4 regions of the Pseudoalteromonas sp. 19-MNA-CIBAN-0066 genome follow, and region 1 is predicted to be linked to each of the others. Evidence: predicted binding sites of a transcription regulator. Region 1 holds the regulator's gene; each other region holds the start of a gene.
The links. Region 1 encodes sigma-54, which starts transcription at its own class of promoters, with help from an activator protein. Its sites were predicted from a motif close to GTTGGCACGNNNNTNGNNT; they were not measured.

Region 2: the regulator sigma-54 is predicted to act here: its motif matches at 3,067-3,085, upstream of AAEZ18_RS02105 (EF-hand domain-containing protein).
Region 3: the regulator sigma-54 is predicted to act here: its motif matches at 5,144-5,162, upstream of AAEZ18_RS08400 (P-II family nitrogen regulator).
Region 4: the regulator sigma-54 is predicted to act here: its motif matches at 3,075-3,093, upstream of AAEZ18_RS13825 (DUF2726 domain-containing protein).

The regions. Positions count from the first base shown of each region.
Region 1 covers NZ_JBEONZ010000006.1:325-7,943, forward strand. The annotation lists gene mgtE (magnesium transporter) at 1-1,200, opposite strand, end outside; gene AAEZ18_RS05415 (HPr family phosphocarrier protein) at 1,347-1,619, opposite strand; gene rapZ (RNase adapter RapZ) at 1,663-2,508, opposite strand; gene ptsN (PTS IIA-like nitrogen regulatory protein PtsN) at 2,530-2,982, opposite strand; gene hpf (ribosome hibernation-promoting factor, HPF/YfiA family) at 2,987-3,274, opposite strand; gene AAEZ18_RS05435 (RNA polymerase factor sigma-54) at 3,301-4,794, opposite strand; gene lptB (LPS export ABC transporter ATP-binding protein) at 4,864-5,589, opposite strand; gene lptA (lipopolysaccharide transport periplasmic protein LptA) at 5,586-6,131, opposite strand; gene lptC (LPS export ABC transporter periplasmic protein LptC) at 6,121-6,678, opposite strand; gene kdsC (3-deoxy-manno-octulosonate-8-phosphatase KdsC) at 6,675-7,226, opposite strand; gene AAEZ18_RS05460 (KpsF/GutQ family sugar-phosphate isomerase) at 7,227-7,619, opposite strand, start outside.
Region 2 covers NZ_JBEONZ010000002.1:132,394-140,012, reverse strand. The annotation lists gene AAEZ18_RS02120 (YciK family oxidoreductase) at 75-821, shown strand; gene rluB (23S rRNA pseudouridine(2605) synthase RluB) at 894-1,766, opposite strand; gene scpB (SMC-Scp complex subunit ScpB) at 1,763-2,353, opposite strand; gene AAEZ18_RS02105 (EF-hand domain-containing protein) at 2,506-3,027, opposite strand; gene xthA (exodeoxyribonuclease III) at 3,343-4,149, shown strand; gene AAEZ18_RS02095 (energy-coupling factor ABC transporter permease) at 4,154-4,801, shown strand; gene AAEZ18_RS02090 (putative RNA methyltransferase) at 4,798-5,619, shown strand; gene yfbV (terminus macrodomain insulation protein YfbV) at 5,633-6,079, opposite strand; partial or broken gene AAEZ18_RS19905 (ACT domain-containing protein) at 6,516-6,614, shown strand; gene AAEZ18_RS02080 (PTS glucose transporter subunit IIA) at 6,618-7,115, shown strand; gene AAEZ18_RS02075 (ArsC family reductase) at 7,120-7,464, shown strand; gene dapE (succinyl-diaminopimelate desuccinylase) at 7,464-7,619, shown strand, end outside.
Region 3 covers NZ_JBEONZ010000010.1:77,256-84,874, forward strand. The annotation lists gene AAEZ18_RS08380 (TIGR04211 family SH3 domain-containing protein) at 1-90, opposite strand, end outside; gene AAEZ18_RS08385 (CYTH and CHAD domain-containing protein) at 307-1,827, shown strand; gene AAEZ18_RS08390 (S10 family peptidase) at 1,888-3,408, opposite strand; gene AAEZ18_RS08395 (GGDEF domain-containing response regulator) at 3,760-5,025, shown strand; gene AAEZ18_RS08400 (P-II family nitrogen regulator) at 5,207-5,545, shown strand; gene AAEZ18_RS08405 (ammonium transporter AmtB) at 5,555-6,784, shown strand; gene mrcB (penicillin-binding protein 1B) at 6,961-7,619, shown strand, end outside.
Region 4 covers NZ_JBEONZ010000026.1:14,603-22,221, reverse strand. The annotation lists gene tyrS (tyrosine--tRNA ligase) at 1-583, shown strand, start outside; gene AAEZ18_RS13835 (cobalamin biosynthesis protein CobD/CbiB) at 679-1,623, opposite strand; gene mtnN (5'-methylthioadenosine/S-adenosylhomocysteine nucleosidase) at 1,624-2,331, opposite strand; gene AAEZ18_RS13825 (DUF2726 domain-containing protein) at 2,439-3,035, opposite strand; gene folE2 (GTP cyclohydrolase FolE2) at 3,151-4,071, opposite strand; gene arcB (aerobic respiration two-component sensor histidine kinase ArcB) at 4,285-6,603, shown strand; gene arcA (two-component system response regulator ArcA) at 6,608-7,324, opposite strand.

The DNA of each region.
Region 1 (7,619 bases):
CATAAACATTGCAAACGCCAGTACCGCGCCAAGCATTAAGTCCCATTGCCATAGGGCTATAACACTGGCAATTAAAACAGCCCATAAAATACCGTTTAATGCACCAATGGCTAGCTCTTTTATCATTACAAAACGTTGGTTAGTTTGGTTAATATGACCCACTGCTATACCACGAATAACCAAGGTTAATGACTGGCTACCGGCCACCCCACCCATTGAGGGGACAATGCCGTTAAGCACGGCTAAAATAGGCAGTATTGCTAAAGTGCCTTCAAAAAAGCTGGCAACAAAAGCGGCTGCCAGAGCCGTTAATAAGTTAACACCTAGCCAAACAGAGCGTTTTTTTGAGCTTTTTAAAACCGGTGCGAAGGTATCTTCTTCATCATCAAGACCCGCTAAACCTAATAAGTGATGCTCTGCGTCTTCACGAATTACATCAACAATGTCATCGATAGTAACACGGCCAAGTAGCTGGGCGTTGTCGTCAACTACTGGGGCTGATATCCAGTTATGACGTTCAAATAACTGCGCCACTTCGCTTTCATCCATCGAAATAGGAATAGACTCACAGTCTTCATCCATCAGGTCGTGAACAATTTTTTCGGGCGAATTGGTTAGTAAGGTACTTAACGATAAAGCGCCTAAAAAACAGTTATGCTTATCGACAACGTAAAGGTCGTCGGTACCCTCAGGGAGTTCGCCGCGCAGACGAATGTAACGCAGTACCACATCTAGGGTTACATCAGGGCGAATGGTTACTGTATCTGTGTTCATCAGCGCGCCAGCAGAGCGTTCCTGATAGGAGAGTGCTTGCGTAGCACGTTCTCTATCTTGAATGTCCATGGCGCTAACCACGTCTTTATAAACCGTGTCAGGCAGGCTTCGCAGTACTTCACCTAAGTCATCGTGGCCCATGTCTTCAGTGGCAGCAGCAATGTGCTTAGGTTCCATTTGGGCAATAATGCCTAAACGTACATCTTCAGAGAGTTCTTCAAGGACATCACCTTGTACATCTGGATCAACTAATTGCCAGAGCAGGCGACGAACTTTATGTGGTGATGATTCTAGTAAAAGTGCGGTATCACAAGGAGCTGTTTTTGCCAGCATGCGCCTAACTTGAACAAACTGACCACTATTGAGTGACTTGGTCACTTGTTGTAATTGTTGTAGTGGATAGTCTTGTTCGAAAGTTTCGGGCATTGGCGTCCTTAATTTATTTTTATAACGTTAGGGAAGAAGTTAGTCATTAACTTCGTTCAGTTTATCTTACTTTTTTAGCCAAACTAGCTTAAGGTTTCACTAACCCTATATTTTAGCTCGTTTACTTGGTTTAAATAAAGTGCCTACTATTCTTGTTCGTTAAAGCGCTGCGCTATTAATTGGCCAACGGCATGTAAAGCATGCTCTGCATCGGGTCCTTCGCACACTACTTTTACTTCTTTACCTTGGCTGCTTTCTAGTAACATTAAAGCCAGTACGCTATCGCCAGCGGCTTCTTTTTCATCTTGAAATAAGGTAATAGATGCGTCAAATTGTACCGCTAATTGTGCTAATACGGTAGCAGCTCTAGCATGCAGGCCTAGCTTGTTTTTTATTAAAAATGTATTTTCTAAGCGCATAAGATACTCTACTTAAGCTGAACAGATGATTATTTAAATTGAATTATTTTTCTTGCTCGCGATGGCGAATTTTTACATTAGGGTGAGACATAGCAAAGCTTTCACCAATTGTTTGCGCTAAATAAACTGAGCGGTGCTGACCACCAGTACAGCCAATAGCAATGGTTAAATAACTGCGATTATTACGCTCTAGGTGTGGTAACCACGTTTGTACAAAGGTTTGAATTTGCCAAGTGAATTTTTGCACAATACTATGACTAGCTAAATAATCTTTTACAGGTTGATCTAATCCAGTTAAAGGCTTGAGCTCCGGTTCCCAGTGTGGGTTTGGTAAAAAACGCGCATCAAAAACATAATCAGCACCTTTGGGAATACCATGCTTAAAGCCAAACGACTCAAAGGTAATGATAAGCTGTTTGTCTTTTTTACCGAGTATGGTTTCACGCATAGATTCAGCAAGTTGATGCACACTTAAATCGGTTGTATCAATGACATGATCAGCCCGCGTTACGAGTACATCGAGTAATTCTTTTTCTTTTTTTATTGCTAAATCTAGCGGTAGCGAATCAATCGAAAGCGGGTGCAAACGACGTGTTTCTGAATAACGGCGGATTAATGTTTGATCGTCGCTATCTAAATAAAATAACGTTGGTTTAGCAAAGTCGGGTAAGTACTCAAGAATATCGTTAAACTGCTGCTGGTCTTTAGGCAGGTTACGCACGTCTATACTAACGGCTATTTTATCGTAGTTATCAGAGACACTGCGCACTAATGAAGGCAGCAAATTTACCGGAATATTATCTACACAATAGTAACCTAAATCTTCTACAACACGTAAAGCAACTGACTTACCAGAACCTGATCGGCCACTTATAATAATTAATTCCATTTACCACCCCTTTATTAGTAACTAGGATTGATCCAAAATAACTTGGTATAACGCTTCATCAGACTTTGCCGCACGCAATTGCTTACAAAACTCTTTATCGTTTAGTTTATCAGCTATTGTGGCTAGTGTTTTCAAGTGCTGCTGGTTATCGCCATCGGGCACTATAAGCGCAACAAAAATATCAACTGGACGATTATCAATTGCATCAAAATTAATAGCGGTTTCGCTTATTAAAATTAAGGCAAGAGGCTCTTGTGCCCCGCTCATACGGCCATGTGGAATTGCTATTCCTCGGCCAATACCGGTACTACCTAGCTTTTCTCTTGCCAATAAAGCAGTGAGAATATCTTGCTGAGGTAAATACGGCATTTTTTTATGCGCGAGTTCACTGATGAATTCTAAAATTCTTTTTTTACTATTAAAAAGGACCACAGCTTTGCTGCAGTCCTGGCATATAAGTGAGCTTAATTTCATAGTGTTAGTGTCGAGCAAACTTCTCTTTGTGTTTAATTACTTGACGATCGAGTTTGTCAATCAACGAGTCAATGGCAGCGTACATATCTTGGTGTTCGGTCGATGCAAATAGCTCAGCGCCACTTACAAAAATTGTTGCTTCAACTTTTTGACTTAATTTTTCTACATCGAGAATAACATGCACATTAGTTATGTGATCTGAGTGTCTTTGCAGCTTTGCAAATTTATTATTTACATAGTCTCTTAATGAGTCTGTAATGTCTACATGACGACCAGTTAAGTTTAGTTGCATCAGCATTTTCCTCTTTGTTGTACGTCTTAAATCAAGCTTTTACGTTGATTCGACGGGGGAATAGCCAGAGATTCGCGATATTTTGCAATTGTCCGTCTAGCTACTTTAATTCCTTGCTCAGCCAATATATCTGCAATCTTGCTATCACTCAATGGTTTGGCTAAGTTTTCTGCAGCTATCAACTTTTTAATCAGGGCACGTATGGCAGTTGATGAACATTCGCCACCATTTTCGGTGCTTACATGGCTTGAAAAAAAGTACTTAAGCTCAAAAATGCCACGTGGAGTGTGCATATATTTTTGCGTAGTGACCCGTGAAATAGTCGACTCGTGCATTTCAACTATTTCGGCAACATCGTTTAATACCATAGGTTTCATGGCTTCTGGGCCATGTTCAAAAAACGCTTGTTGCTGCTTAACAATACAATTAGTTACTTTCAGGAGTGTTTCGTTTCTACTTTCTAGGCTTTTAATAAACCATTTAGCTTCTTGTAAGTGCGAGCGAATAAATTGGCTGTCACCGCTGGATTTTACTGTACGAGACATAGCCGCATATTGGCTGTTAACACGTATTTTTGGCATGCTATCTGGGTTTAGCTCTACCACCCAGCGGCCTTTTATTTTTTTAACAGACACGTCAGGTATAACGTATTCAGACTCTTCTCTGACAATAGTATCCGCAGGCTTAGGGTTAAGCGTATGAATAAGTGTCATTATTTCTTTAAGCTCTTCTTCTTTGAGCTTAGTTTTTTTCATTAACGTACGATAGTCGCGAGCAGCGAGTAAATCGATATGATCAGTTAACACCATTTTTGTTTCGTTAATATAAGGGGTGTCTTTATCAAATTGATTTAATTGAATGCATAAGCATTCTTGCAAGCTGCGAGCTGCAATACCAACAGGATCAAATAATTGAATGCGCTTTAGCACTGCTTCTATTTCATCTAGTTCTACTTCGTGTTCGTCGTCAGTTTCTTGGTTAAAGCTTGCTAAAAGGTCTTCGCAACTGAGGGTTAAAATACCAGAGTCATCTACGGCTTCAACGATAGCTATGGCAATAGCTTCGTCGGTAGGGCTAAAAGGGGTGAGCTGTAATTGCCACATTAAGTATTCATGCAGGGTTTCGGTTGATGCACCTTGATAAATAGATTCATCTTCAGGCATTGGCCCTGATGAAGAGGCAGGCGCTGCGCTCATATATTCATCCCATGATACATCCATGGCCATGTCGTCGCTTATGGTGTCTTTATTTAGTGCTTCACCGCTATCTTGCTCATACTCGCTTGGGGTGTCGTCAGCAGAGGCGCTAACAGTAATGTCATCTGCTTTTTGCTCGTTTTTACCTGCTGATTCTTCCGTGTAATCTTGTTCATCAACTTCAAGTAATGGGTTGCTATCAAGTGCTTCTTGTATTTCTTGCTGGAGATCCAAGGTACTAAGCTGCAATAAGCGAATAGCCTGTTGCAGTTGCGGAGTCATTGTAAGTTGCTGGCCCATGCGCAGCTGTAATGATTGCCTCATTTATCTCTAACAATCCTTATAAATTGATATGATTAATCTTAGCAGATGCTTATAGTAATAACATAAATATTACAGTTTGAACTGCTCGCCTAAATAAACATCACGTACTGTTTTATCGTTTAATACAAATTCAGGAGTACCAGATGCAATTAGCTCCCCATGAGAAACAATGTAGGCTTTTTCACAAACATCAAGGGTTTCCCTTACATTGTGGTCGGTAATTAGTACGCCAATACCACGATTTTTAAGGTGTTCTATAATTTTTTTAATATCGAGTACTGAAATAGGATCCACGCCAGCAAAGGGCTCATCAAGCAATATAAATTTAGGATCTGCAGCTAAAGCACGTGCTATTTCTACGCGGCGACGTTCACCACCAGATAGCGCCATACCTAAGCTGTCGCGAATATGTTGCAGGCTAAATTCGTCCAATAAACTATTTAGGGTTTCTTCCCTGGCTTGTTTATTTAGTTGCTTACGCGTTTCTAAAATAGCCATTAAATTTTGATACACAGTGAGCTTTCTAAAAATAGAAGATTCTTGTGGTAAATAACCAATGCCTAAACGAGCACGGCTGTGCATAGGAAGTAAGGTAATATCGTTATCATCAATTAATATTTTACCTTTGTCGCTAGGTACTAAGCCTACAATCATGTAAAAGGTAGTGGTTTTACCTGCGCCATTTGGGCCAAGTAAACCAACAATGCTGCCAGCTTTTACTTCAAGTCCTACATTTTTAACAACTTCACGGCCTTTATAGCTTTTTGCTAATAGCTCTGCTTTTAATGTACTCATGGCTGACCTTTATTGAGTTTTTGTTCTTTTTTTACGTCTACAGGCACTAAAATAGTGTGTACCCGATCAGTTGAGTTTTCATCTTTTTCAGCACTTATAAGCTGTTGCTCTATATCATAGGTGATGCTTTTAGCCGTAATTTTTTGCCCAGCTTGAGAAATGTTTGCATCTCCTACCAGGGTTAAAAAACGTTTCGCTACATCGTAACGTACTTCGTTAGCGCTGGCGCTCATGACAGTACCATCTGCTTGCTTTTCTTCAAAATATGCAGGGCTGCCCGTGGCAATTAATAGTTGTTTATTATCGCCAAGTTCGTCGCGCTTATGTACTTCTAAACGATCGGCGGTGATACGACGATTACCGTGAATTATCTCGACGTTTTTCTCAAAAATACCAACGTTTTCTTTTAGTTGGCCTTCTTGGCGGTCAGCACTAATAGAAATTTGATTAGCTAATGGGGAAGTACTTTGCTCTGCCGCATTACTATTAAATACAAGTATAAGCGATGGAATAATAAGTATTTTTGCAAGGTTATTGGTCATAATATAGTGTTCGCGTATGGTTAATTAGTTTTATCACCTCGGTTGTTAAATTGGCTTCAAGGCCTTTACCGGTGATCTTTAAATTCGGTCCAGTTATAATAACGGGCTGTTCGCTACGCATAGTGAGTAGCATTATATCTACTTGAATATTGTCGGCGGTAATTTTGTCTATCATTGCGCCATCAATTAAGTTTTGGGCAGTTACATTACCCTCTAAAATTAATTGTCTTTCATCGTAAAGTGTTGCTTCATCAGCATTGATACGCCACGTTTTTTGTCTGTCGTCGTACAATATGAAAGTAGGTTTTTCGAATAAGGTAAATCCTAGCTGCTCGTAAAGCTCCGTTTTAACCGCAGTTACTTTATGGCTAATTTCACCGTTTTCGTCAAAAGCTGTTTGTTTTAGCTCAATGGCGGTGTAATCGGGTTTAGCTATTACTTCTGAGTCGGCTTTAGCAACCGTATTTACCTGAGTAAAATAAGGGTACCAAAGCCAAACCATACAGGTGATGAATAAAACGCTTAAGACTATGCGCGCTATATTCATGAACTGGTGCCTTGGCTAGTTAATGGTTTATTGTTTTCAAGCATAAGTAAGTCGGTTAGCTCTCTTACTGCACCAAAACCACCCGGCATTTGCGTAGTGTAATGTGCTAAGCGTTTAATTAGTGGGTGCGCGTCGTTTACTGCGACTGCAAAGCCAACTAACTCCATAACAGGCATATCAGGGCCATCATCACCAATATAAGCAATTTGCTCATCGCTCAAATTAAGCTTGTTTTTAAGTTCTTGGTAGGCAATAAGCTTGTTTTCTTGACCTTGATAAATATGCTGCACGGTTAAGCTGGTCATACGTTGTTGTACTATTTGCGAGTGCCTGCCGGTAATAACCGCTACTTCAAAGCCGCTGTTAATAAGTGCTTTAATACCAAAGCCATCTTTTGTATTAAATGCTTTTAGCTCTTCACCTTGGTTGCCAAGATAAATTCGGCCATCAGAAAATACGCCATCAATGTCGCATATAAGTAGTTTTACTTTTTTTGCGCGCGCTTTAGCGTCATCACTTAGCGCTTGATAGAGTTCTTCAAATTGCATTTATAATACTCCTGCTTTAAGTAGGTCTTGCATATTGAGTGCCCCAATAGGCTGATTATGCTCATTAATAATAATTAAGCCATTAATGCGTTTATGTTCCATGATATTAAGCGCTTGCGCAGCAAGCATATCTTGGGTTGCCGTGGTACACGATTTAGTCATTACTGCATCTATTGACGTGGTATGAATATCAACGCGTTGCTCTAAAATACGGCGTAAATCACCATCGGTAAATAACCCAGCGAGTTGCTGATTATCGTCAACTATGGCGGTCATACCTAAGCCTTTAGCTGTCATTTCAATCAGCGCATCTTTAATAGTTTGCGAAGTAGTTATAATAGGCGTATTTACACCGCTGTGCATAACATCTTTTAAGGTGAGCAGTAATCGCTT
Region 2 (7,619 bases), on a different contig from region 1:
AAATTTACAATAAATTCGATTACTTAATGTTTTGCTATGTTAAAATCAAAAAAAATTCATCCATGGGTACATTTATGAACACCTATCAAGCTGCTGAAAATGCACTTAAAGATAAAGTTATTTTAATCACCGGCGCAGGTGATGGAATTGGCCGAGTAGCTGCAATTACATACGCTAAATACGGCGCAATTGTTATTTTATTAGGCAAAACAACTAATAAACTAGAATGTGTTTATGATGAGATTGTTAAAGCAGGTTATCCACAACCGGCAATAGTCCCTATGGATTTAAAAGGCGCAACTAAGCAAAACTACCGCGATCTGGCTGCCACGATAGAGTCTCAATTTGGCTGCCTTGATGGCTTATTAAATAACGCGGGCATTTTAGGCACGTTAGGGCCACTTGAGCACTTTTGCTCGTCAACCTTTGAAAACATAATGAAGGTTAATGTCACCGCGCAAGCTATGATCACTAAAGCGCTGTTTCCTGTACTGCGCAAATCTAAAAATGCATCTGTAGTATTTACATCATCTGGCGTGGGCCGTAAAGGTCGCGAATTTTGGGGGCCTTATGCTATTTCGAAATTTGCTGTAGAGGGCATGATGCAAACATGGGCATGTGAAGTAGGTAAAACCAATATACGTATTAATTGTATTAACCCTGGTGCTACACGCACTTCAATGCGCGCTAGTGCTTATCCTGGTGAAGACCGAGATAAACTTGCAACACCTGAAGACTTAATGCCTACTTACTTATATTTAATGAGTGATGATTCGAGTAATGTGAATGGCGAGTCGCTTGACGCTCAAGTAAAAAAATAGCTATTACTCTAATGTAGATACAAAAAAGCCGCTCAAAATTTTGAGCGGCTTTTTTAATTTCTAAATAATAAGCTATTTACGTTTTGTTGGTTTAACACGTTGATTATGCTTTTTAACTGCTTTACGTATTTGGTTTATTTTTGCACGCTTATCTTTGCGTTTTTCAGGCATTACAGAAAGCTTAGTTTGTGTTTCACGCCCTAACTTAACTGTTTTACGTAAATAGTTTACTGTGTCTAAATCGTATTCAATCCAACCACCTTGTGGTACGCGCTTATCCAGCTCTAACTTACCGTAACGAATACGGATCAGGCGAGAAACTTCCACCTCTTGTGATTGCCATAAACGACGAACTTCTCGGTTACGTCCTTCATTAAGCGTTACATTGTACCAACGGTTTATACCTTCGCCGCCCATAGGATTAACCGTTAGAAACTTTGCTGGGCCATCTTCAAGTTCAACACCACGGGTTAAATTTTTAATGGTTTCTTTGGTTACTTCACCAAATACACGGGCTGAGTATTCACGTTCAACTTCGTAACTTGGGTGCATGAGTCGGTTTGCTAATTCACCATCGTTAGTAAATAGCATCAAGCCTGCGGTATTAATATCTAATCGGCCAACCGCAATCCAGCGCTCGCCATCAATACGAGGGAGTCGGTCAAATACAGTACGACGACCTTCAGGATCTTTACGCGTGCTTAACTCACCTTCAGGCTTGTTATACATAATTACGCGACAAATTCTATCCGCTTTTTCTTCAATTTTTACTGTATGGCCATCAACGCGAATTGAATCTGTTTCTTCAACACGATCGCCTAATTTAGCCACTTTGCCGTTAACGCTAACGCGGTTTGCATCAATGTATTTTTCCATTTCACGGCGTGAGCCTACGCCAGCACGGGCTAGGACTTTTTGTAACTTTTCACCTTGTATAACACTCATTCGGATGGTTCTCTCACAGAAGGATCACTTAATAACTGGTTAATTTTACTTTGCTGTTGCTCTGGCAAGGCAGGTAAATTATCTAAACCTGTTATCGAAAAATAATCTAAAAATTGTTTAGTAGTCGCATATAGCGCCGGCTTACCCGGCACTTCTTTGTGGCCTACCACTTTAACCCACTCTCTTTCGAGTAGTGTTTTAATAATATTTGACCCCGTAGTAACACCACGCACTTGTTCAATTTCGGCGCGTGTAATTGGCTGCCTATAAGCAATTAGCGATAATGTTTCGAGCAAAGCACGCGAATATTTGGGCGCGCGTTCTTGCCATAAATTACTTAGCCAAGGGCTTAAGCTACTACATGCCTGAAAACGATAACCACTGCCTACTTCTACCAAACGAATACCACGGGTCTGAAAATGTGTTTGTATTGCTATTATTGCATCGTTTATACGCACCATAGATATTGCTAAATCGGCTAAAACAACATCCTTTAGATGACGTTTACTTAATGGTTTGTCAGCAACAAAAATCGCCGCTTCAATGATCTCAATTAATTGCTCATCACTAACTCGCCGACCCACCATAAACGCTCTTAAACTAATAAACACACACAGCCAACTATTATGCCAGAACTACAGCAAAGTAGGAAAACATATCGAGCAATTTAGTAAATCAAAGCCACAAAAAAAGCCAGTGCACAGCACTGGCTCCTTCCTCACACTTTAAAATGGTGTGCTTAGCTGTTATTGGCGCTTTTAAGTGCGTCGTCTTCAGCGACTGTATTGCCATATTTTTTTATGTAAGTTACAAATTCACGTTTGCTAACACGCTTGTCTTTATTTACATCCATATAGCCAAAGTGATTTGAAATATCATCATCGTCTGCTTCTTCAACCGAAATATAGCCACTTTTATCGTTATCTAAACTCGAGAAACTGCTTTGTATTTTATCAAATTTAGTAATATCCGCTTTAAATGCTGATTCGCTTACTTCACTGTCTGTGGCAACTTTTCCGGTATTTAATTGCATGTACGCATTAAATTCATTGCGACTTATTTGATTATCCATATTTGTATCAATATTTGAAAAGTGTTGCCAAATATTATCGTCATCGGCTTCAACTTTCGAAATAAAACCATCACTATCGTTATCTAAACTTGCAAAGTCACTATCAATTTTGTCTAACCCTTGGTTAGACGCACAAGCTGCTAAGCTTAACGTTGCTAAAATAGTAGAGGCTAATGTTAACTTTTTCATAAGACGTATCCTTGTAGTTAATTAATGTCACTTTAACTAATACAAGTTAAATGCCAAAAACACTAACCCCTTAAAATCAATTGGTTACAACAAAAGCATAAATAAAAAAACTAACGTAGCGCATTATAGTAATGAAAGCTTTGCTTCATGCCTTGTAATTTTTGCACAAAATATTGGTGTAATACCGGACATTACAGCGAGTGTTTTTACACTTAAAAGTTCAGCCAATAACTTCCTTGTTTCGGGCGTGTTATGTAAGTGTATTTACTGATATAATTTAACGCATTATATAGAACCAATTTTAAGGTATATGCTATGAAAGTGATTTCTTTCAATATCAATGGTCTGCGTGCGCGTCTTCATCAATTACAAGCTATTATCGACAAACATCAACCCGATATTATTGGCCTACAAGAAATTAAAGTTCATGACGAGGCATTCCCACTAGAAGATGTACAAAAAATGGGATATCACGTTTATTATCATGGCCAAAAAGCCCATTACGGCGTAGCTATGTTATGCAAAAAAGAACCTAAATCGGTATTTAAAGGCTTTGCCACTGATACTGAAGAATCACAAAAACGCATGATCAGTGTTACCGTAGAGCAAGACAATGGCCGTGATTTAACGGTAATGAATGGTTATTTCCCGCAAGGTGAAAACATTAATCACGAAACCAAGTTCCCGTATAAACGTCAGTTTTATAAAGATTTAATGACCCACCTGCAAACAAATCATACCCCTGATGAAGACGTGATTGTAATGGGCGATATTAATATTTCACCTACCAACCTAGATATAGGTATTGGCGAAGTAAATGCTAAACGTTGGTTAAAAACCGGTAAATGTTCTTTTCAACCGATAGAGCGTGAATGGCTGGCAACATTACTTAATTGGGGCTTTAAAGACACCTTTAGAGAGCAAAACCCAGAAACCAGCGATCAATACTCGTGGTTTGACTACCGCTCAAAAGGGTTTTTAGATAACCGTGGCCTACGAATTGATGTTGTACTTGCAACACATGAGCTAGCCGCGCGTTGTATAGACACAGGTATAGATTACGAATTACGTGGCATCGAAAAGCCATCGGATCATGCCCCTATTTGGTCTGAATTTAAATAACCCTATGCTTAGCCTCCCAATGCAAGGGCTACTTTGGGCCCTTGTAATCGCTATAAGCTTATTTAGTATTGATAAAGCGACCTATAAAGCACTCTACAATGTACCCATACGCCAAACAGGAGTACTTGCATGTGCGTTGGTGTTTGCTGTTTTATGGCGCATTAAAGCTGGTATTTTAACGGGCCTTGATTTACATATTTTAGGTATTACTGCAGCTACACTTATACTCGGTTGGCGTTTAACTATTTTAAGTAGTGTTCTGGCAACGGCGCTATTAGCCGCATTTGGTTTAATTGAGTTTGAGTTACTGCCAGTGCAATTGCTTATTGGCGCATTTATTCCTATTTTATTGAGCTACTTGGCTTTTATTGTTAGTTATCAGTATTTACCGCGCCACTTTTTTGTTTATATATTTGTATGTGCGTTTATTACGGCTGGGTTTATCGCCTGTATAAAAATAGCTTTAGGGGCATTATTTTATCTTGCTATTGGTCAATATAGCTGGCAACAATTAGCAGATAATTACGTTTACTTAAGCGCTATTATTTGGCTGCCAGAAGCCATGTTAAACGGTATGGCTATTACAATTATGATCACTTATCGCCCACATTGGGTAAAAACTTTTTACGATAAGGACTACCTAGGCTCATGAGTCTTGAATATAGCTGCCCACTGTGTAGCAACTTACTAATAAAAACAGCTAATATGCTTCGCTGTGAAAACAACCATAGTTTTGACTTTGCAAAAGAAGGCTATGTAAATTTATTGCCTGTACAGCAAAAAAACTCAAAACAACCTGGTGACTCATTAGAAATGGTGCAAGCTAGGCGCGCTTTTTTAGAGCGCAACTATTATGCCTTTTTACAGCACGAACTTGGCCAAATTATTAGTGATATAGCAGCTAATAATATTATTGATTTAGGGTGTGGTGAAGGGTTTTACACCCAAGCTTTAGCTAATAATACCCAAGCCACTGTGTACGGGGTTGATATATCGAAGGCGGCGGTAAAATATGCGGCAAAACGCTACAGCAATTGTTACTTTAGCGTGGCATCCATTAGCCAAGCCCCTTTTAAAAGCTACTTTGCCGATGTATTGGTCAGTGTATTCGCACCATTATTTACTCAAGAACTAGCAAGACTTGCTAAACCCGGTTCAACACTCGTAGTGGCAAGCCCCGGACCTCAGCATTTAAAAGAGTTAAAAGAGTATATTTACTCAAGTGTTAATGAACATACACAAATAGAAGTACCTGCAATGTTTACACAAACATCGCAAACACTCATCACTGAGCAAGTTACCTTAAACTTTAGCGACGTTAAAAACTTAATAATGATGACACCATTCGCGTGGAAGTTCAGACCCGAGCACTGGTTAGCACTCGAAGAAAAAGGTGAACATAATGTCACCTTATCGTTTTATATTACACAATTCACAAGAGATAAAAGCATAGCTGTTGCGCACATATAAAGGCAACAGGCGCTTAAAATTGCTCTTTAGTGAACGTTTTGTCCATTTTATCAAACATATCATTAAGTAATTCTTCAAGCTCCAAGTAACGGGGCTTTTTTTCGCTACGCTGTGCTTGATAGCCATTAGCCACCATTTTAGCATAAAGCTCGTTATACCAACGTTGCATAGCAGGCTCTAACTCGGTTTGCGCTCGTTTTCCTAACCATAACAAACCTTGTAAAGGGAGCGATATAAAAAAAAGCGCACTTGCAATTGCTTGCGGTAAAAAGTCAGAGCCAAGATAATTTAACTGAAAAAATAACGTTAGCATGGCTAATATTGGCATTACCGTAATCGCCAACTCTGTCGCCTTTATTACTTTAAACTCAGCAAACAAAGGAGCTAATTCTTTTCGCATTGGCCATTTTTTAGCGTACACACGCCCTATTTGTACTTGCGACATCACACTTTTTTGCATCATGACTCCTCATACATAATATCAACACTACCAATAACATTGGTTGTTATCATGATAGTGTAACACAAATTATTTTATATGGAATTTTCATAAAAACGCACTAAACGAGTAAAAAATCACTCATACTTTAAGGCCTTTTGTTTGAACAGGTTTCGTCTCAATATTAATACATACGCTGTTAAGTGCTAAATGGATCTTTTCTAAACTAATAATTTTAAACATTATAATCAGTACGTTAAGCCACTTATACGCCACAATTCCCACAGTTACCCACAGAAAATGTGGACAACATAATTAACCTCACTTTTGCTAACGTAACCACAACTAGCTTAGTTGCTGTTACTACTTTAATTTAAGGTTAATGATCTATACTATAACCTTATAGTTATTGCTGTTCGTCGGGCTTTTAATGTCAAAAAAAGCATTACAATTGCATAGTACAGTCGATACCGATTATATATTAGTAAAAAAACACACCGTAGATTTAGCTATTACCGCTTTGAAAAAAGATGGCTATAACGTAATTTTTGAGTGACTTATGAAACCGCAAACAATAGATTATTTAGCTCAGAATAAATTACCTCGTCATGCCATTAATATTACTAGCCCATTTTCAGGAAAAGTAATAGCACTTAACGAACACCCCGAACCACTTTTTCGCTTTGGCACATTAGGCCCAGGTATTATGGTACAGCTAAGCAACCATAAAATATTAGCCCCGTTTGACGGCACTTTGCTGCAGGCAAAAAATGCCGGCACCGAATTTATTTTACAAGCTAAAAACGGCCTAAAAGTACTGATTAATTTAACTATTGCGAGCTCGCAACACATTACCCATACCCACATAGCTCAGTTAAATGGTAGCAAAATAAGTAAAGGCCAACGCCTTGCTTATTTTGATTTACGCGAACTTGATACACCTATGCTAGCAAGTTTAATTTTGCTCAATGGCCACAGCCTAGGTACATTTCACTTTTCACACTCGCAGGTAAATGCGGGTGTCGATACTTTATTAACTATTATTAAAAAGAAGTAGATTTATGATCACCCTTTACGGCATAAGCAATTGCGACACTATAAAAAAAGCTAAAAAATACTTAACCGATAACAACATTGAGTTTACTTTTCATGACTATCGCAAAGATGGCGTAAACGAGAGTATGGTTAGTAACTTTGCTGATAAACTTGATTGGGAGCAGCTTGTAAACAAGCGTGGCACCACTTACCGCGCCTTAAGCGATGATGAAAAACAAAGCTTAACTAAAGAAAAAGCGATACCGTTATTAGTTGAGCAACCTGCAATGATAAAACGCCCTGTATTGGTTAATAACAACGAGTACCACTTAGGTTTTAAAGCAGCACAATACGATGAGATTTTTAAATAATGACAGATGACGTAATCGCTCTAGCGCAAGCGTTAATACAACGCGAGTCGGTAACACCTGAAGATGCTGGCTGCCAACAAATGATGAACGATAGATTGCAAGCAGTTGGCTTTAACATCGAATCGTTATTTTTTACCGACACCTTAAATACCTGG
Region 3 (7,619 bases), on a different contig from region 1:
ATTGGTGGGGGCTGCTGTTTGAGCTTCTTCTGCTTGGCTCGCAAATGTTGAGGCTGTTAAAAACAGCCATAATAAACAGTGTTTTAGCATTTATTTACCTTGTTAATCTAACCGTGTCCGTTTAGAACGTGATTTTATATTTCACATAAGTATAGCGATAATATGGATTAAATAGCGCAATAGCAAGGTTGATATTGTAACCGGTGTTATTTTATTAGCGGCCCATTTTGACTAAAATATTTGCAATATGGGGCGGCTTTGTTTATTTTGACCACTTATTAATTTTAAGGGTAATCCGCATAACTAATGGATACTGAGATAGAACTAAAATTTTTGGTATCAGATGCCGTCATTCCACTGATCCCCTCATTAATTACACAATTTGCAAAAACAGTTACTAATAAGCCATCTCGAAGTTTACAAAATGCTTATTATGATACGCCAAGCCGTGAGCTTAGAGCCCTTGATATTGGCTATAGAACGCGTTGTGCTGATAATAAATGTGAGCAAACAATTAAACTCGCCGGTGAGGTTGTTGGGGGCTTACATCAACGCCCTGAATTTAACTTACCAATAGAGTCTAATCGTCCAGATTTAATGGCATTTGACCCATCTATTTGGCCTCATGGCATGCAAGCCAATGTTATTGCAGAAAATATACATCCGATTTTTAGTACTAACTTTATTCGCCGTACTTGGTTAATTGAGACTCAAAACGGTGCAAAAATTGAAGTAGTGCTTGATAAAGGTGAAATTGCCGCAGCGGGTAAAGTTGAGGTGATCAGCGAGCTTGAAATTGAACTTGTTGAGGGCAGCCGTAATGAATTATTTGCGCTAGCCGATAAATTAGTAAGCCAAAACTGTATTCGCTTAGGTTTGTATTCAAAGGCCGCAAGAGGGTATCGCCTTGCTGACGACACGCCACTGCAACCAAGTAAATCTATTGGGTTTGTTAAACTCAAAGGGCAAGTAACCCAAGAGCAAGCATTAATAGAGGCTATGGGTTTTGGTATTCGTTTTGTGCAAAAGCACGAACAATGTTATTTCGATAAGCCAAGTTTAAAAACATTAAAGCGAGTAACCGACGGTATAAGCTTAATTCGTCATAACTTTTGGTTGTTTGACGATATTGTTAGCAAAGAAAGTACTGAGCATTTACGCAACGAATTAAAGTGGTTACTCAGCGAGTTAGCGTGGGTTGAAAATGCAATTCAATTAAAAACCTATACTTCTAAACGCCACGCTTTTTATAAAAAAATAAACAACGCACCGGCATTAACACAAGTTATTAATGACCTAAAAGAGCTACAGCCTAGCATTGACGACATTTATGCGCTGTTTCATAGTGCACGCTATAATCGTTTAATACTGTCGTTAACAACCTGGTTAATAGACAAACAATGGCGCAAGTTTTGGGATCAAAAGCAATTACAAAACGCTGACCAATCGGTAGCCAGCATTGCTAACCGTTTGTTTGATAAAGATTGGCGAAATTTGCATAAGCTGTTACCTAAAGAACAAACTTTAACCGCGAATGATTACCTTAATATACGCACACAATTAGAGAACAGTTTACTAAGTGGTAATTGTTTAGGTGCGTTATTTGATAAAGAAGAGCGCTTAGAGTTTAGACTCCCTTGGCTTGATATTTCTCATGGTATGTACGAGCTTAGTACCCTTGACTATTTAAAGCAGCTTTGCGGTGGTCAAGAAGATGAAAAGCTAGCTAAAATTCAAACATGGCTAGCACAAAAGACAGAATATTTGGTAAGTGCAATGGAGCAAAGTAGATTGGCTTCGTTCGATATAAAGCCTTATTGGCTTTAGATTTACAGAATATGATTAAATAAAAAAGGCTCATTATGAGCCTTTTTTTATATTTGCTGATTAGTATTTAGCAGCTTGGCCTTCTTTAGGTAATGCCGCCTTTATAAACTCACGTAAGTCGGTATTAGAGCTCTCTAAATCCGCATGGCGTAAGTACATCATATGTCCGCTTCTGTAGCCTTTAAAGCTTAAGCGGTCTTGCATTTTGCCACTTGGGTCTAACTGCCATAACGTATATTTAGCATCGAAGTAGTTAGTTGCACCGTCATAATAACCCGATTGAATCATTACCTTTAAATACGGGTTTTGCGCCATAGCTAAACGCAAGTTTTCGCCGGTGTTATTACCGCTTCTATCCCATGGGTGCACATTACCAAACAGGTTATATTTAATATCTGTTTTATAATTTAGCTCTTCACGTAAGTAATGATTAATAGCGGGTGTGAAAGAGTGTAACCACGACGTGAGTTCTGCCCAGTAATCAGGCGACTCGCCCGCATCGCGTTTATCAATACCTAAATAACGCGAGTCTAAGCGTCCTACCATTTGGCCGCGGTCACGTAATAGCTCTTTCCAAAAAAACTGCGTTGGAATATCTAAGTTATTTTGCTCTACAAAGGTTTCAGAAAGCCCAGCATATTGCGCCATTTTTTTAATTATGCGGCGCTTTTCATCATCTGCAATAAAGCCGCCTTTAGCCAGTGCGGGGATCAGTTCGTTAATTGTAAACTGCTCAACTTCAGGCAGTAACTCGTCTAGGTCTTTAGCTTGTAAGTTGGCATTTAATGCTTTGTGATACCAAGCTGTAGCGGCAAAGTAAGGCAGGCGGTTAGCTGCTTTAATTGGGCCGTCGCGCTTAATGCCAATATCGGTTGGTGAAACCAATACTACGCCGTTAATGTACATCCATTGGCTATTTTGCAGTTCATGGGCAAGGCCCGATACACGTGTTGTACCGTAGCTTTCGCCAATTAAAAACTTAGGAGAGCGCCAGCGCTCGTTTCTGTTTACAAAGGTATTAAGCCACTCAGCGAGGTACTTAATATCGGCTTTTACGCCAAAAAACTGCTCTTTTTGCTCAGCTTTAGAGAGTAATTTACCGTCTTTATCTTCAACTACGCGAGAGTAGCCGGTGTTTACCGGATTTACATATACAATATCGGCAATGTCGAGCACTGAGTAAGGGTTGTCTTTAACCCCATATGGTTGAATAGGGTAGCCTTCATCATCAATTTTTAATACGCGAGGGCCAGTATAAGCAAGGTGCATCCAAACCGATGCCGAGCCAGGGCCGCCATTAAACGAAATAAGCAAAGGGCGCTTTGCTCTGTCATCTACCTTATCGCGGGTGTAGTAAGTATATTGCAAGGTTGCTATAGCATCGCCTTTGTCATCCCAAACAGGTTGCGTACCGGTTGCAACCGTATATGAAAAGCGCTGATTATTAATTTTTGCTTTGTGCTCAGTAACCACTTTGCTGTCGATATCAATACGACGCTGGTTATTATCGGCAAAGGAGGCACTACTAAGTGTTAAGGCAATGGCGGCAATAGGTAAAAAAATACTTTGGCTAAACTTCATGAATGACCCTTTTTTATTGTTAATGTTCTATTAAAAGAAATATTCAGTAAAAAAACAAAAGTATTGAGACTAGTTGCCGATAATAGTGGTTGAGTAAATAGAATGTGTAAAAACTTAGCTTTTAACGCCTTGTATCGCTCTTTATTCCGATCGTAATGAAAGTAATGTATATTCGCATTTATTTATAAGTAACAGCTTAAATAAGTGAGATTTACTTTAAAAAATAGTGGCAAACCGACAGGGTGTGTAATTTGCTTTTTAATAAATTTAAAATCTCATTAAAGGCTTTAAATTTATGATGAACACATGGTTATAAAACAAGTAATCAAATTAGAAGTAAAGAGAAGCCCTATGCAAAGACTGTTGATAGTTGAAGATAGTAAAGTAGTACAACAAGTCCTTCGCCATATATCTGCACAGTATCTTGATGTTGCCATTGATTTTGCTTGGTCTTTATCTGAGTGTAAAGAGTTTGTAAGTAAGCACAGCTATACATTAGCCTTAGTTGATTTAACGCTCCCCGACGCACCAAATGGTGAGGTGGCCAAATATACCTTATTAAAAGGTATTCCTACTGTGGTGCTTACTTCTAAGATGGATGAGTACAAGCGCCTGCAAATGTTAGAATTAGGCGTAATTGATTATGTGATAAAAGATAACCGTGACTCATATAATTACGCTATAAAATTAGTTGCACAGCTGTTGCGTAACCAAGGCTGTAAAGCATTAATAGCCGACGACTCGGTTTTAAGTCGTACTTTAATGAAGCAAATGCTAGAAAAACAATTATTTGCAGTCAGTGAGGCGCACGATGGACGCCAAGCATTAGATATGCTCAAAAACGATGCTGAAATTAAATTACTCATGACAGACTATGCAATGCCAACAATGGATGGTTTTGAATTAGTTAAAGCGGTGAGAAACTTTAGAGGCCGTGATGACTTAGCAATTATTGGGTTATCAGGCGCGAGTAAGCATGGTTTATCGGCGCGATTTATTAAATATGGTGCTAATGATTTTTTAACTAAACCTTTTATGAATGAAGAGTTTCATTGTCGTGTATTGCAAACCATGGAGCAGTTATCGTTAATTGCAGACATTAAAGAAAGTGCTTTTCGAGATCATCTTACCGGGCTTTATAATCGTCGTTACTTTTATCAGTATGCTGAAAAACTACTCAAAAATAAAAATCAGAAAAATAGCTTAGTGTTACTCGATATAGATTTTTTTAAAGCAATAAACGATGAATTTGGGCATGACGGCGGCGATCAGGCACTTAAACAAGTGAGTAATTTAATCCGGACTTCATTTTCTAACAGTACAGTGGCACGTATTGGCGGTGAAGAGTTTGCAATTATATTAACGCAAGTAGAAGTTGAACAAGCCGAGAAGTGTTTAAATTTATTTATACAAAAGTTCGCAAGTTACGACTTTACTATCAGTGATAAAACCTTATCAATAACAGCAAGTATAGGCCTAGCCGAATTTCAAAATACCAGTTTAACCGCTGCTATGCGTGTTGCCGATAGAGCTTTGTATCAAGCTAAGGAGCAAGGGCGCAATTGTGTGGTTTTAAATAGTACTTTGCAGCTAGCAGAGGTTACAGCTATACGTTGAGTTAAATACACACGCACCAATCAAGTATTATATATAAAAAAACGCACCTAATTGGTGCGTTTTTTTGTTTTAAATATAAAATATTTTTATAAGTTATTGTTTTTTATTGCCATATATAAATGGCATAAAGCTTGGATTGTATTAACTAAGAAAAACAATAACGTGTCCTAAGGGGACTAAAATGAAAATGATTAGTGCAATCATAAAGCCATTTAAATTAGATGAAGTGCGTACAGCACTCGCTGATTTAGGCATAGAAGGGATGACAGTTGTTGATGTAAAAGGCTTTGGTCGACAGCGTGGTCATACCGAATTGTATCGTGGGGCTGAATACCAAGTTGATTTTATTCCTAAAATTAAACTCGAAATTGCCACTCGTACTGAAAACTGCCAACGCGTAGTTGACTCAATTACGCAAGTTGCAGGCACCGGAAAAATAGGTGACGGTAAGATTTTTGTGTACGACCTAGATCAAATTGTTCGTATTCGTACGGGCGAACTTGATGAAGATGCACTTTAAGGGGGATTTATGGAAAGTACACTGATAGAACTAAAGTTTTCGCTCGACACCTTTTATTTTTTAATTTGTGGCATATTAGTAATGTGGATGGCCGCAGGGTTTGCCATGCTAGAAGCGGGTTTAGTACGCTCAAAAAACACCACCGAAATATTAACTAAAAATATCGCCTTGTATTCAATTGCATGCACCATGTTTTTACTCGTTGGTTACAATATTATGTATGTAGGGAATACCGAGGGAGGCATCATTCCTTCATTTGGTGGCTTAATTGGTACACAAGCCGCTGATGCTGATCACTCTCTAGAATCTGATTTTTTCTTTCAAGTTGTTTTTGTTGCCACGGCTATGTCTATTGTCTCGGGTGCGGTGGCTGAGCGCATGAAGTTGTGGGCATTTTTGGTGTTTACCTTGGTGTTAACTGGGCTTATATATCCTATTGAGGGTTACTGGACTTGGGGCTCTGGATTTTTATCGGCAATGGGTTTTGTTGACTTCGCGGGCTCAGCAATAGTGCATGCAACCGGCGCATCAGCGGCATTAGCTGGCGTATTATTACTGGGTGCACGTAAAGGAAAATATGGTAAAAATGGCGAAATATACCCAATTCCGGGGTCAAACTTGCCTTTGGCAACGTTAGGTACGTTTATTTTATGGATGGGCTGGTTTGGTTTTAACGGCGGCTCGCAGCTACTTATATCAGATGCAGAAAACGCGACTGCTGTAGGAAAGATTTTATTAAACACCAATGCTGCTGCTGCAATGGGGGCTGTTTCAGCACTATTTGTTTGTAAAGCATTATGGGGTAAAGCCGATTTAACTATGGTATTAAATGGCGCGTTAGCTGGGCTGGTTGTGATTACCGCCGATCCGCTTTCACCTTCACCATTGATGGCGTGTTTATTAGGGTTATTAGGCGGCTCATTAGTGGTATTTAGTATTGTTATACTTGATAAGGCAAAAATAGACGACCCAGTTGGCGCTATTTCTGTGCATGGCGTATGTGGAGTACTTGGTATTATGCTAGTACCTGTGACAAACGCCGAGGCAAACTTGGTAACTCAGTTAATAGGCTTGTTGTGTATTATTGGTTTTGTGTTTATTTCTTCGCTGCTGGTGTGGGCAATCTTAAAGCATACTATGGGCATTAGGGTTACCGAAGAAGAAGAGCTAAACGGTATGGATCAACACGATTGTGGCATTGACGCCTACCCAGAATTTGTATCGGTTCGTAGTAATTAAATTTAAGTTATTGTGTGTTGTCCAAAGCGCTACTTAGGTAGCGCTTTTTTATTTCAGGGGAGGTTAACTTTAGTGCTGCTAAGATGGGTTGTTAATTTACCTTATAATGGTGAACTAGTAGGTGACTATGCTAAGCTCACGTCCGTAAAATAAACCTTGGAATAAATTACATTTAAATGGCTGATAACAAAAAAACACCGACAGGTAAAACCCCCACAAAGCGCAGCGCTAAACCCTCTAAAAGTACACCGCGTAACGGCGCTAAAAAAAGTACAAAAAACAAATCATCAGTTGCTCAGCGATCTTTACTCAATAAACTATGGTCTATTTTTTGGAAACTTAGTTTAGCGACATTTATTGCTATGGCGCTTTATTTTATTTACCTCGATGCAAAAATAACTCGTCAATTTGAAGGTAATAAATGGCAGCTTCCTGCGCAAGTTTATGCACGCTCGATGGCGTTTTACCCCGGGCAGTTCTTATCAAGCCAAGAGGTTATTTGGGAGTTAGAGCGGCTAAACTACTCAGCCGTTAATAGGTTAAGTCGTACAGGGCAATATGTTAAAACCGCCAACAGCATTAAAATATATCGTCGCGATTTTGAATTTTATGACGCGCTAGAACAAGCGCATATAATTGAACTGCGTTTTGCTGGGCAAAAAGTGGCTAGTATTAAAGACAAGTTTGGTCGGCGTTTAAACAACGCTAGGCTGGAGCCGGTGCAAATAGCGCGTATAGGTAACGACTCTAAACAAGACCGTGAATTTGTACCGCTGGATAAATTTCCGGCAATGCTAAAAGACACGCTTTTAGTGGTTGAAGATCGTAATTTTTA
Region 4 (7,619 bases), on a different contig from region 1:
AAAACCACAAACAGTAATAATGACGCCGTTATTAGAGGGCACCGATGGGGTGCAAAAAATGTCTAAATCGTTGGGTAACTATATAGGTATTACCGATGCGCCTAACGATATGTTTGGTAAAATAATGTCGATTAGTGATGTGCTAATGTGGCGTTACTACGACTTATTAAGCGGGCTGTCGATTGCTGGTATTAACGCGCAAAAAGAGCGTGTAGAGCAAGGTACAAATCCTCGTGATATTAAAATTGAGTTAGCAAAAGAGCTTATTGCGCGCTTTCATAGTGAAGCCGATGCACAAGCAGCTCATGATGACTTTATTCAGCGCTTTCAGAAAAAAGCTCTGCCGGATGAAATACCTGAACTAACAGTAACCATTGAGCAAGACAGTATTTTAATTGCTAACTTGCTTAAAGAAGCTAACTTAGTTGCTAGTACATCAGAAGCAATGCGCATGATTAAGCAAGGTGCAGTTAAGCTCAACGGCGAAGATAAAATTACAGACACTAAACTTGAAATAGCAAAAGGCAGTACGGCTATTTACCAAGTAGGTAAGCGTAAGTTTGCAAATATTACTGTAGCGTAAAGCTAAACGGTAAAACGCTAAAAACCAGCCACGGCTGGTTTTTTTGTGCTTATATTTTTTGTATTTTTAATAATAGGTGTGTAACTCGCCCTTAGCTAAATGTTTTTAAGTATTTCTATGCAAACAACGACCAGTAACCAAAATACCCGCGCTTGATTTAGTCTATTAATAGTAACCGGCACGTCCTCAGCAATAGGGAGGCGTTCGGTACCAATACGCATTTTGTTAAAACGTTCGCCAAAATACACTGCAGGCCCGCCTAGTTGTACGCCTAATGATGCAGAGCAAGTGCTTAAAAGCCACCCAGTATTAGTTTGATAAAAGTGCCTGCCATAATGCTTTATATAATGCATGCTTAGCTTGCTCGCTTTACTGGCTGCAATAGTCAGTGCCAATAAGCGCATAGGAATAAATTCAATAATAAACAAGGTAATTTTAAGCGGCTTTAAAAAAGGGCTGTTGGGTTTAATGTTACTGCGCCATGCCTGCTCAATTAAAGTAAGTAATCGATAGGCAAGCGCTGCAATAGGGCCAAGTACTAAAAAAACAAATATCACCACAAAGTAATATCTTGCAGTACGTAATATTAGGCTCTCTATTAAGGCTTTAATTATGCCTGCACCAGAGAGTTTAATAACATCTCGGGCTACTAATGGCTTTAATAGCTCACGGGCGGCAGATTTTTGGTTTTGTTTGGTAAGCTTAGCAATACGTAGTGCTTTTTTATCAATAGCTTTACTCTCAAGGCATAAATATAAAATAAGCCCGGCGAGTAATTCAGGGTAAAATGCAAATTCCAGTAGTAATACAATAATAATAAGTACCACACTTAAAATAAGTGTACTGGCAAGGGCTGCGGCTAAATATTGATAGCTATTGGGTTCTGCTGCTTTATAAATACGCTTACCAATAGCGCTAAAAATAGCCGTTAAAGCGGTGTTAGGATGATACCAACTAACAAGTGGTAAAAAGCGCTCAGCAAGGAGCGCCATTATAAATACAATAAAGTCCAAGTGATTTTGAACCATATTGCTGAGCATTTACAGTGAAACTGCCGTTAGCTTTTCAAGTAACGCCACTACCATTTTAGACGAATTGATTGATGCTGTTTCTAGGTATTCTTCAAACGACTGCGGCGACTCTTTGCCGGCAATATCTGACATCGAGCGAATAACCACAAACGGTGTATTAAGTGTATGACAGGTTTGCGCAATTGATGCCCCTTCCATTTCTACTGCAAGCATTGTAGGAAAGTCGCTACGGGCTTTTTCAATACGTATTGGGTCACACATAAATATGTCGCCGGTACAAATTAAACCAACTAAGGTTTTTACGTCACTAATTTGCGCAATAGTTTGCTCTGCGGCAGCCACTAATTTAGGGTGTGCTGCAAAACCTGCTGGCATTTGTGGTACTTGACCTATTTCGTAACCAAAGGCAGTTACATCAACATCATGATGACGAACTTCTGACGAAATAACTACATCGCCCACATTTAATGACGGATCAAAGCCGCCGGCAGAGCCGGTGTTAATTACGCAATCAGGGGCGAAGTTGTCAATAAGTAATGTAGTTGCAATAGTTGATGCTACTTTACCAATACCAGATTGAACCAATGTTACTGTGTTACCTGCTAATTCACCGGTATAAAAAGTAAAACCAGCTTTAGTTAAAGTTTGTGGATTTTGCATTGCTTCGCGCAAAATTTTAACTTCTGGCTCCATTGCGCCAATAATACCAACATTCATAGTGTTAAGTTCCTGAGTTTGAATGCGCTGATTATACGTGAAGTTAGCGCTAAAAAACAAAAAAGCGAGCAGTTTTACTTTGCTCGCTTTTTATTATGTTATTTACGTTAAATTTCGGCTAGTGCTGTAGAGTGCGCTTTAGCTTGAGAAGGTGATAGTACCGCTGGTTTTTGAACTCGGGTACGAATAGGGCGAGCTGTTTGCGTAGCCGCAGGTTTGCCGAGTTTAAACATAATAGCGTCGCGTACTTCACTTGGGCGATAGCCTGATTTTACTTTCATACGAATATGCGGGATGCCAGCGGCCTCTAATGCGCCATTAACAAACCAGTCGCGTTGTGCTTTATGGCCATCTTTATTGGCATTGTTTACTAAGTCTACGGCTGCCACTATGGTCATTTTTTCTTTATCGACTAGCACAAAATCAAGCTGTTTATTTTTAGCTTTAGCCATTGCTGCACGCTTAGACTTTGCCGATAAACCTTGTTTGCAATCAATCACGTCGATTAGTTTTACACGACTAACAATTTTATACTGATCGCCCACTGCGCGTTCTAATAAATTTAAAAAAGCACTTTCTACTTGAGTAAATACATTTTGCTTGCGGGTAAAAGGATAAGGGTTTCCGCCATCATCGTTAAACTTTGACGCAACAACAGAGGCCCCAACAACTAATACTAAAATTGATAATAAAGCGAATTCCATACGGTAACTCCATAACAACAAATTGACACTGCTTAAGTAAAGCAATTAACGTGCCTAAATTAGTTGGTTAAGTAGTATGTTTCCGTATGGATATTGAATACTGCAAAATAAGAACTTAAGCTCTATAACCGCCAGCAACGCCTTTAACTGCAATAGCGAGTGCGTCGTGCGCATGCAGCGATTCGTAATGATTTATTTGTAACCAGTAATCACAGTATTGCTGTGTTTCTAGTAGCGCTTTAATTTTACGAGCAGCATCTTCACAAAACATTAAATTTTGACCATTTAGGCGGGCAAACTCTTGTTCATCTTCACGTTTCACTGCCGCTTGTACTGGCGTTTTTAATTCATCTTCAATCGTGTTAATTAAATTAACTACGTCAAATTGAGTAATATTACTGTCGAGCTTTACTTTTACATTAGCAATTGAGCGCTGCGAGTGTGGGGTGGCTACAATACCTTGCGTAGTACCTAGCCATTCTAGTGCTTCTTTTTGACTGAGGGTTTCTTGACTGAATTTTTCGGCAAATGCATTTTGTATCAGCTGACGCGCAAGTGCCGCTGAACATGGGCAAGTTGATGAATAGGTTACATCAACACTTAGCTCGTAATTAATAACACCTTGTTCAATTGTGCTGGTTAATATAACGGGGTAACTTTTCCAGCCAGCCTTGCCGCTTAATAACGATTTACGGCGCAGTGGTAATTCAAACTTAAATTCTATAAGTGCTTTATCACTTAAGCCTTCGTGGCTACTAATAAAAAAATCGAGCGCTTGAGCTAATGTTTGAGGATTAACTTGCTGCTCAGTAGAGAGCGTGTCGAGCGCTAAAAATAAGCGCGACATATGAATGCCTTTTGCATCTTCTTTGTGTAAGTTTACAAAAGCGCGGGCTTTAGCATTAACAGTAACTGGCGTTATGCCATGCGACTCAAAAATAAATGGCAGTTCAATTTCACCCATTCCCACCCAGTCTAATGTACCAGTTTGTAAGGCGGGAGCCGTGTTAGCTATATCGGGCATATTAGTTTGCATGGTGTGTTACTCGTTATTAGCAATAATAAAGCGCCGCATTTTACACTAAATAATTTATTGCTGGAATGATGAGTTGTAGCCAGCTAATGATTCAAACAATAAATATTAGAGTTTTTATCGCACAACCTGAAAATAGCTGATAGAAAATGCTAAAATTAACCATAACATGCAATTTAAACCTTTTTGTAATTAAGCTAAGAGACACACTGATATATGACCGATTCCTCTTTGAGCCCTTGGGCTCGAGTTCTTTCTAGTTTAATAACTCGGTTTGGTGAGTTTAAAACTGCAGCCATTTGCTATGCTTTGTTATTGGCAGTTTCGCTTGTTTTATCAAGTATGTTTTATTATGTTGCCGTTGGAGAAGTTAATCTTGTTGATATATTAGCAGTGGTATTTTTTACCTCTGTGGTATCGCCTCTGGTTATAAGCGTGCTAATAAATTCAATCAGGCAACTAGATGCCTCCTATGCATATTTAGACAGTGCGACAAAACAAGAAAAGCTACTCAATCAAACATTAAAAGATAATATAAATCGCTTAAATGTAGAAATTGATGAGCGTAAAATGGCGTTTCATGCCAAGCACCGGGCAATAGAAGAGCTAAGAAAAGAAATTGCTGAGCGTAAAAAAACACAACAAGAGCTTGCCCAGCAAAGTATGCTACAGCGCTCAATAGTAGACTCCTCCCCCGATTTATTTTATTACCGCGACAACAACGGTGTGTTTGCTGGCTGTAATAAAATGTTTGAAGAAGTAATGGGTAAAACCAGTGACGAATTAATCGGTAAGAGTGCTGAACAAATATTTCCTAATCAATTTTTATCTGAAGTTTTAAAAACCGATAAACAGGTAGAGCAAACTCATCAAGCATTAACTATAGATGTTCAATACGATGTGGGCGGCGAAACGCGTTGGTTTGAATTACGTAAATTGCCGTTTATTAATGATAAAGGTAAGTACATAGGTTTACTTGCATTTGGCCGTGATATTACGAGTCGTAAAGAGGCTGCAGAAGCACTTGAAACAGCCTACAAAGATAAAGGTAAATTTATTGCCACTTTGAGCCATGAGTTGCGTACACCACTTAATGGCATTGTTGGTTTAACACGTATGTTGCTAGATACAGAGCTTAATAAACAGCAGCGTAGTTGGTGTAATACGGTGTTTTCGAGTGCCGAAACACTAGGTAATATATTTAACGACATTATAGATTTAGACAAAATAGACAGAGAGCAGTTAGATATTGCAACTAATGCTATAAACGTATCAGACTTTATTAACGATGTGGTTAACTTTGCAGGCCTAATTGCTGAACAAAAAGATCTTTCTTTTGATATTAAACGCTTAGGCATGCTAGATATTTATGCGCAACTAGATCCAACCCGACTTCGCCAAGTTGTTTGGAACTTAATAAATAATGCGGTTAAATTTACTCATAAGGGCAGTGTAACCCTCACCTGTATTCGTGAAAATCGAGATGATGGCCCTTGGCTTACCATGAAAATATCAGACACCGGAGAAGGCATACCAGCCGAACAGCTCTCTCGTATTTTTGATATGTATTATAAAGCGCCAGATCTTAAAGGCACCAATGCTATTGGTTCTGGCATTGGCTTAGCAGTAACCAAAGCCTTAGTTGATGCAATGCAGGGGATTATTTCGGTTAATAGTACCGAAGGCGAGGGGAGCTGCTTTATAGTAGAAATACCGTTAATTTTATGTAGCGCACCCACTGAGAATAGTTATGTAGGACGCAGCTTAAATATACTGTTAGTAGAAGATGTGCCGTTAAATGCCGAAATTGCGACTAACTTACTTGAACAGCGTGGTCATGAAGTTATTTGGGCTGAGACCGGCGAAGATGCATTGTCTTTTGTAGAAACTGAAGACGATTTAGATTTGATCTTACTTGATATGCAGTTACCCGATATAAACGGTGATGAAGTAGCAAGGCAAATAAGAGCCGATAGCCATTTTGATAAATTACCTATTGTAGCGCTTACCGCAAATGTGCGCAGTGCAGAGCAAGAGCTAGAGGGGATTTCAATCCAAGGAGCGCTCGCTAAGCCTATCAATACGGTAAAACTAGATAAAATATTAGCTGATTTATTTGGTATAAAACAAACAAGAAGTAATGGGCCACAATTAAAAGTAAGTGCAGCAGCGCTTGCTGACATTAATGCACATTTACTTGATGTTGAAACTATAGAAGACTTTGTAAACTCAATGGGTTTGGTGGTGTTTAAACGCAGTAGTCAGTTATTTGAAAAACTCAACCCCCAGTATCAGCAAGAGTTACTTACCTCGTTAAACTCAGGCGACAGAGAAGAATATAAATCAGTTGCACATAAGCTTAAAGGTGCTGCGGGATCTGTAGGCTTAAATGATGTGCAATTGCATGCAAAAGTAATGGAGTATGGTGCGCTGGATGAATCTGACGAGGTATTAAAGCAGTGGTTAGATGTTTTAGCAGACAAAATAAATGAAGGACAACATGCCCTTCATTTATTCTTACAGCAATTAGGGTAACTAATTAGCTGTCGATTTTACCAATGAAGCGATAACCTTCACCATGAATGGTGCTGATCAACTCAGTTGTTGAGTTGTCGCTTTCAAAGTGCTTACGAATACGACGAATTGTAACATCAACTGTTCTATCGTTTGCACGTAGCTCACGGCCAGTCATGTGTTTAATTAATTGCTCACGGCTAAAAATACGACCTGGAGAGTCAAGCATTAAACGCAGTGCTCTGTATTCGCCTTTAGGTAGACGTTTTGCGTCTCCACCTGGAGAAGTAAGACAGCGACTGTTTTCGTCAAGTTCCCAACCGTTAAACGTAATTACACCATTTGTTTCAAGTGCAGACTCTTCACCACCTAGGGCAGTACGAGTAATTAAATTACGCGCACGAATAGTTAATTCGCGAGGATTAAACGGTTTAGTAATATAGTCATCAGCACCAATTTCTAGGCCTAAAATACGATCTACATCATTGTCACGGCCTGTTAAGAAAATAAGACCGACTTTGCGTTTTTGGCGTAACTCACGTGCTAAAATTAGCCCGTTTTTACCCGGTAGATTGATATCCATAACTACAAGATTGACGTCGTCATTATTTGTAAGCTTATCATGCATGTCATCGCCATCAATGGCTTCAATAACTTTGTAACCTTCAGCTTCAAATAAACTAACGAGGTTTAGTCTAGTTACGTCTTCATCCTCTACTATCAGAATGACTGGCGTTTGCATTTTTAATTAACCTTTTGGTGTGTTTTATTTATAAAAAAAACCGGTATAGTTTTATAAACCGATTACTAAAAGAGTATAGGATTATATCTAATTGTTAACAAGTAAAAACAATTAGAGAAAAACAGCAGGATCCGCACAGCCTACTTAAAAGGTATAGAGTAAAGCTACTGTTTAATTGATCTTTAAAATTGGATGCATATTTTGAATTATTAAAGTCAAAGCCATTTCCCTTTAGTAATTGATACATCCATCAATCAGGTAAAGATACTTAAAATAATCAGACTAATTCAAAACG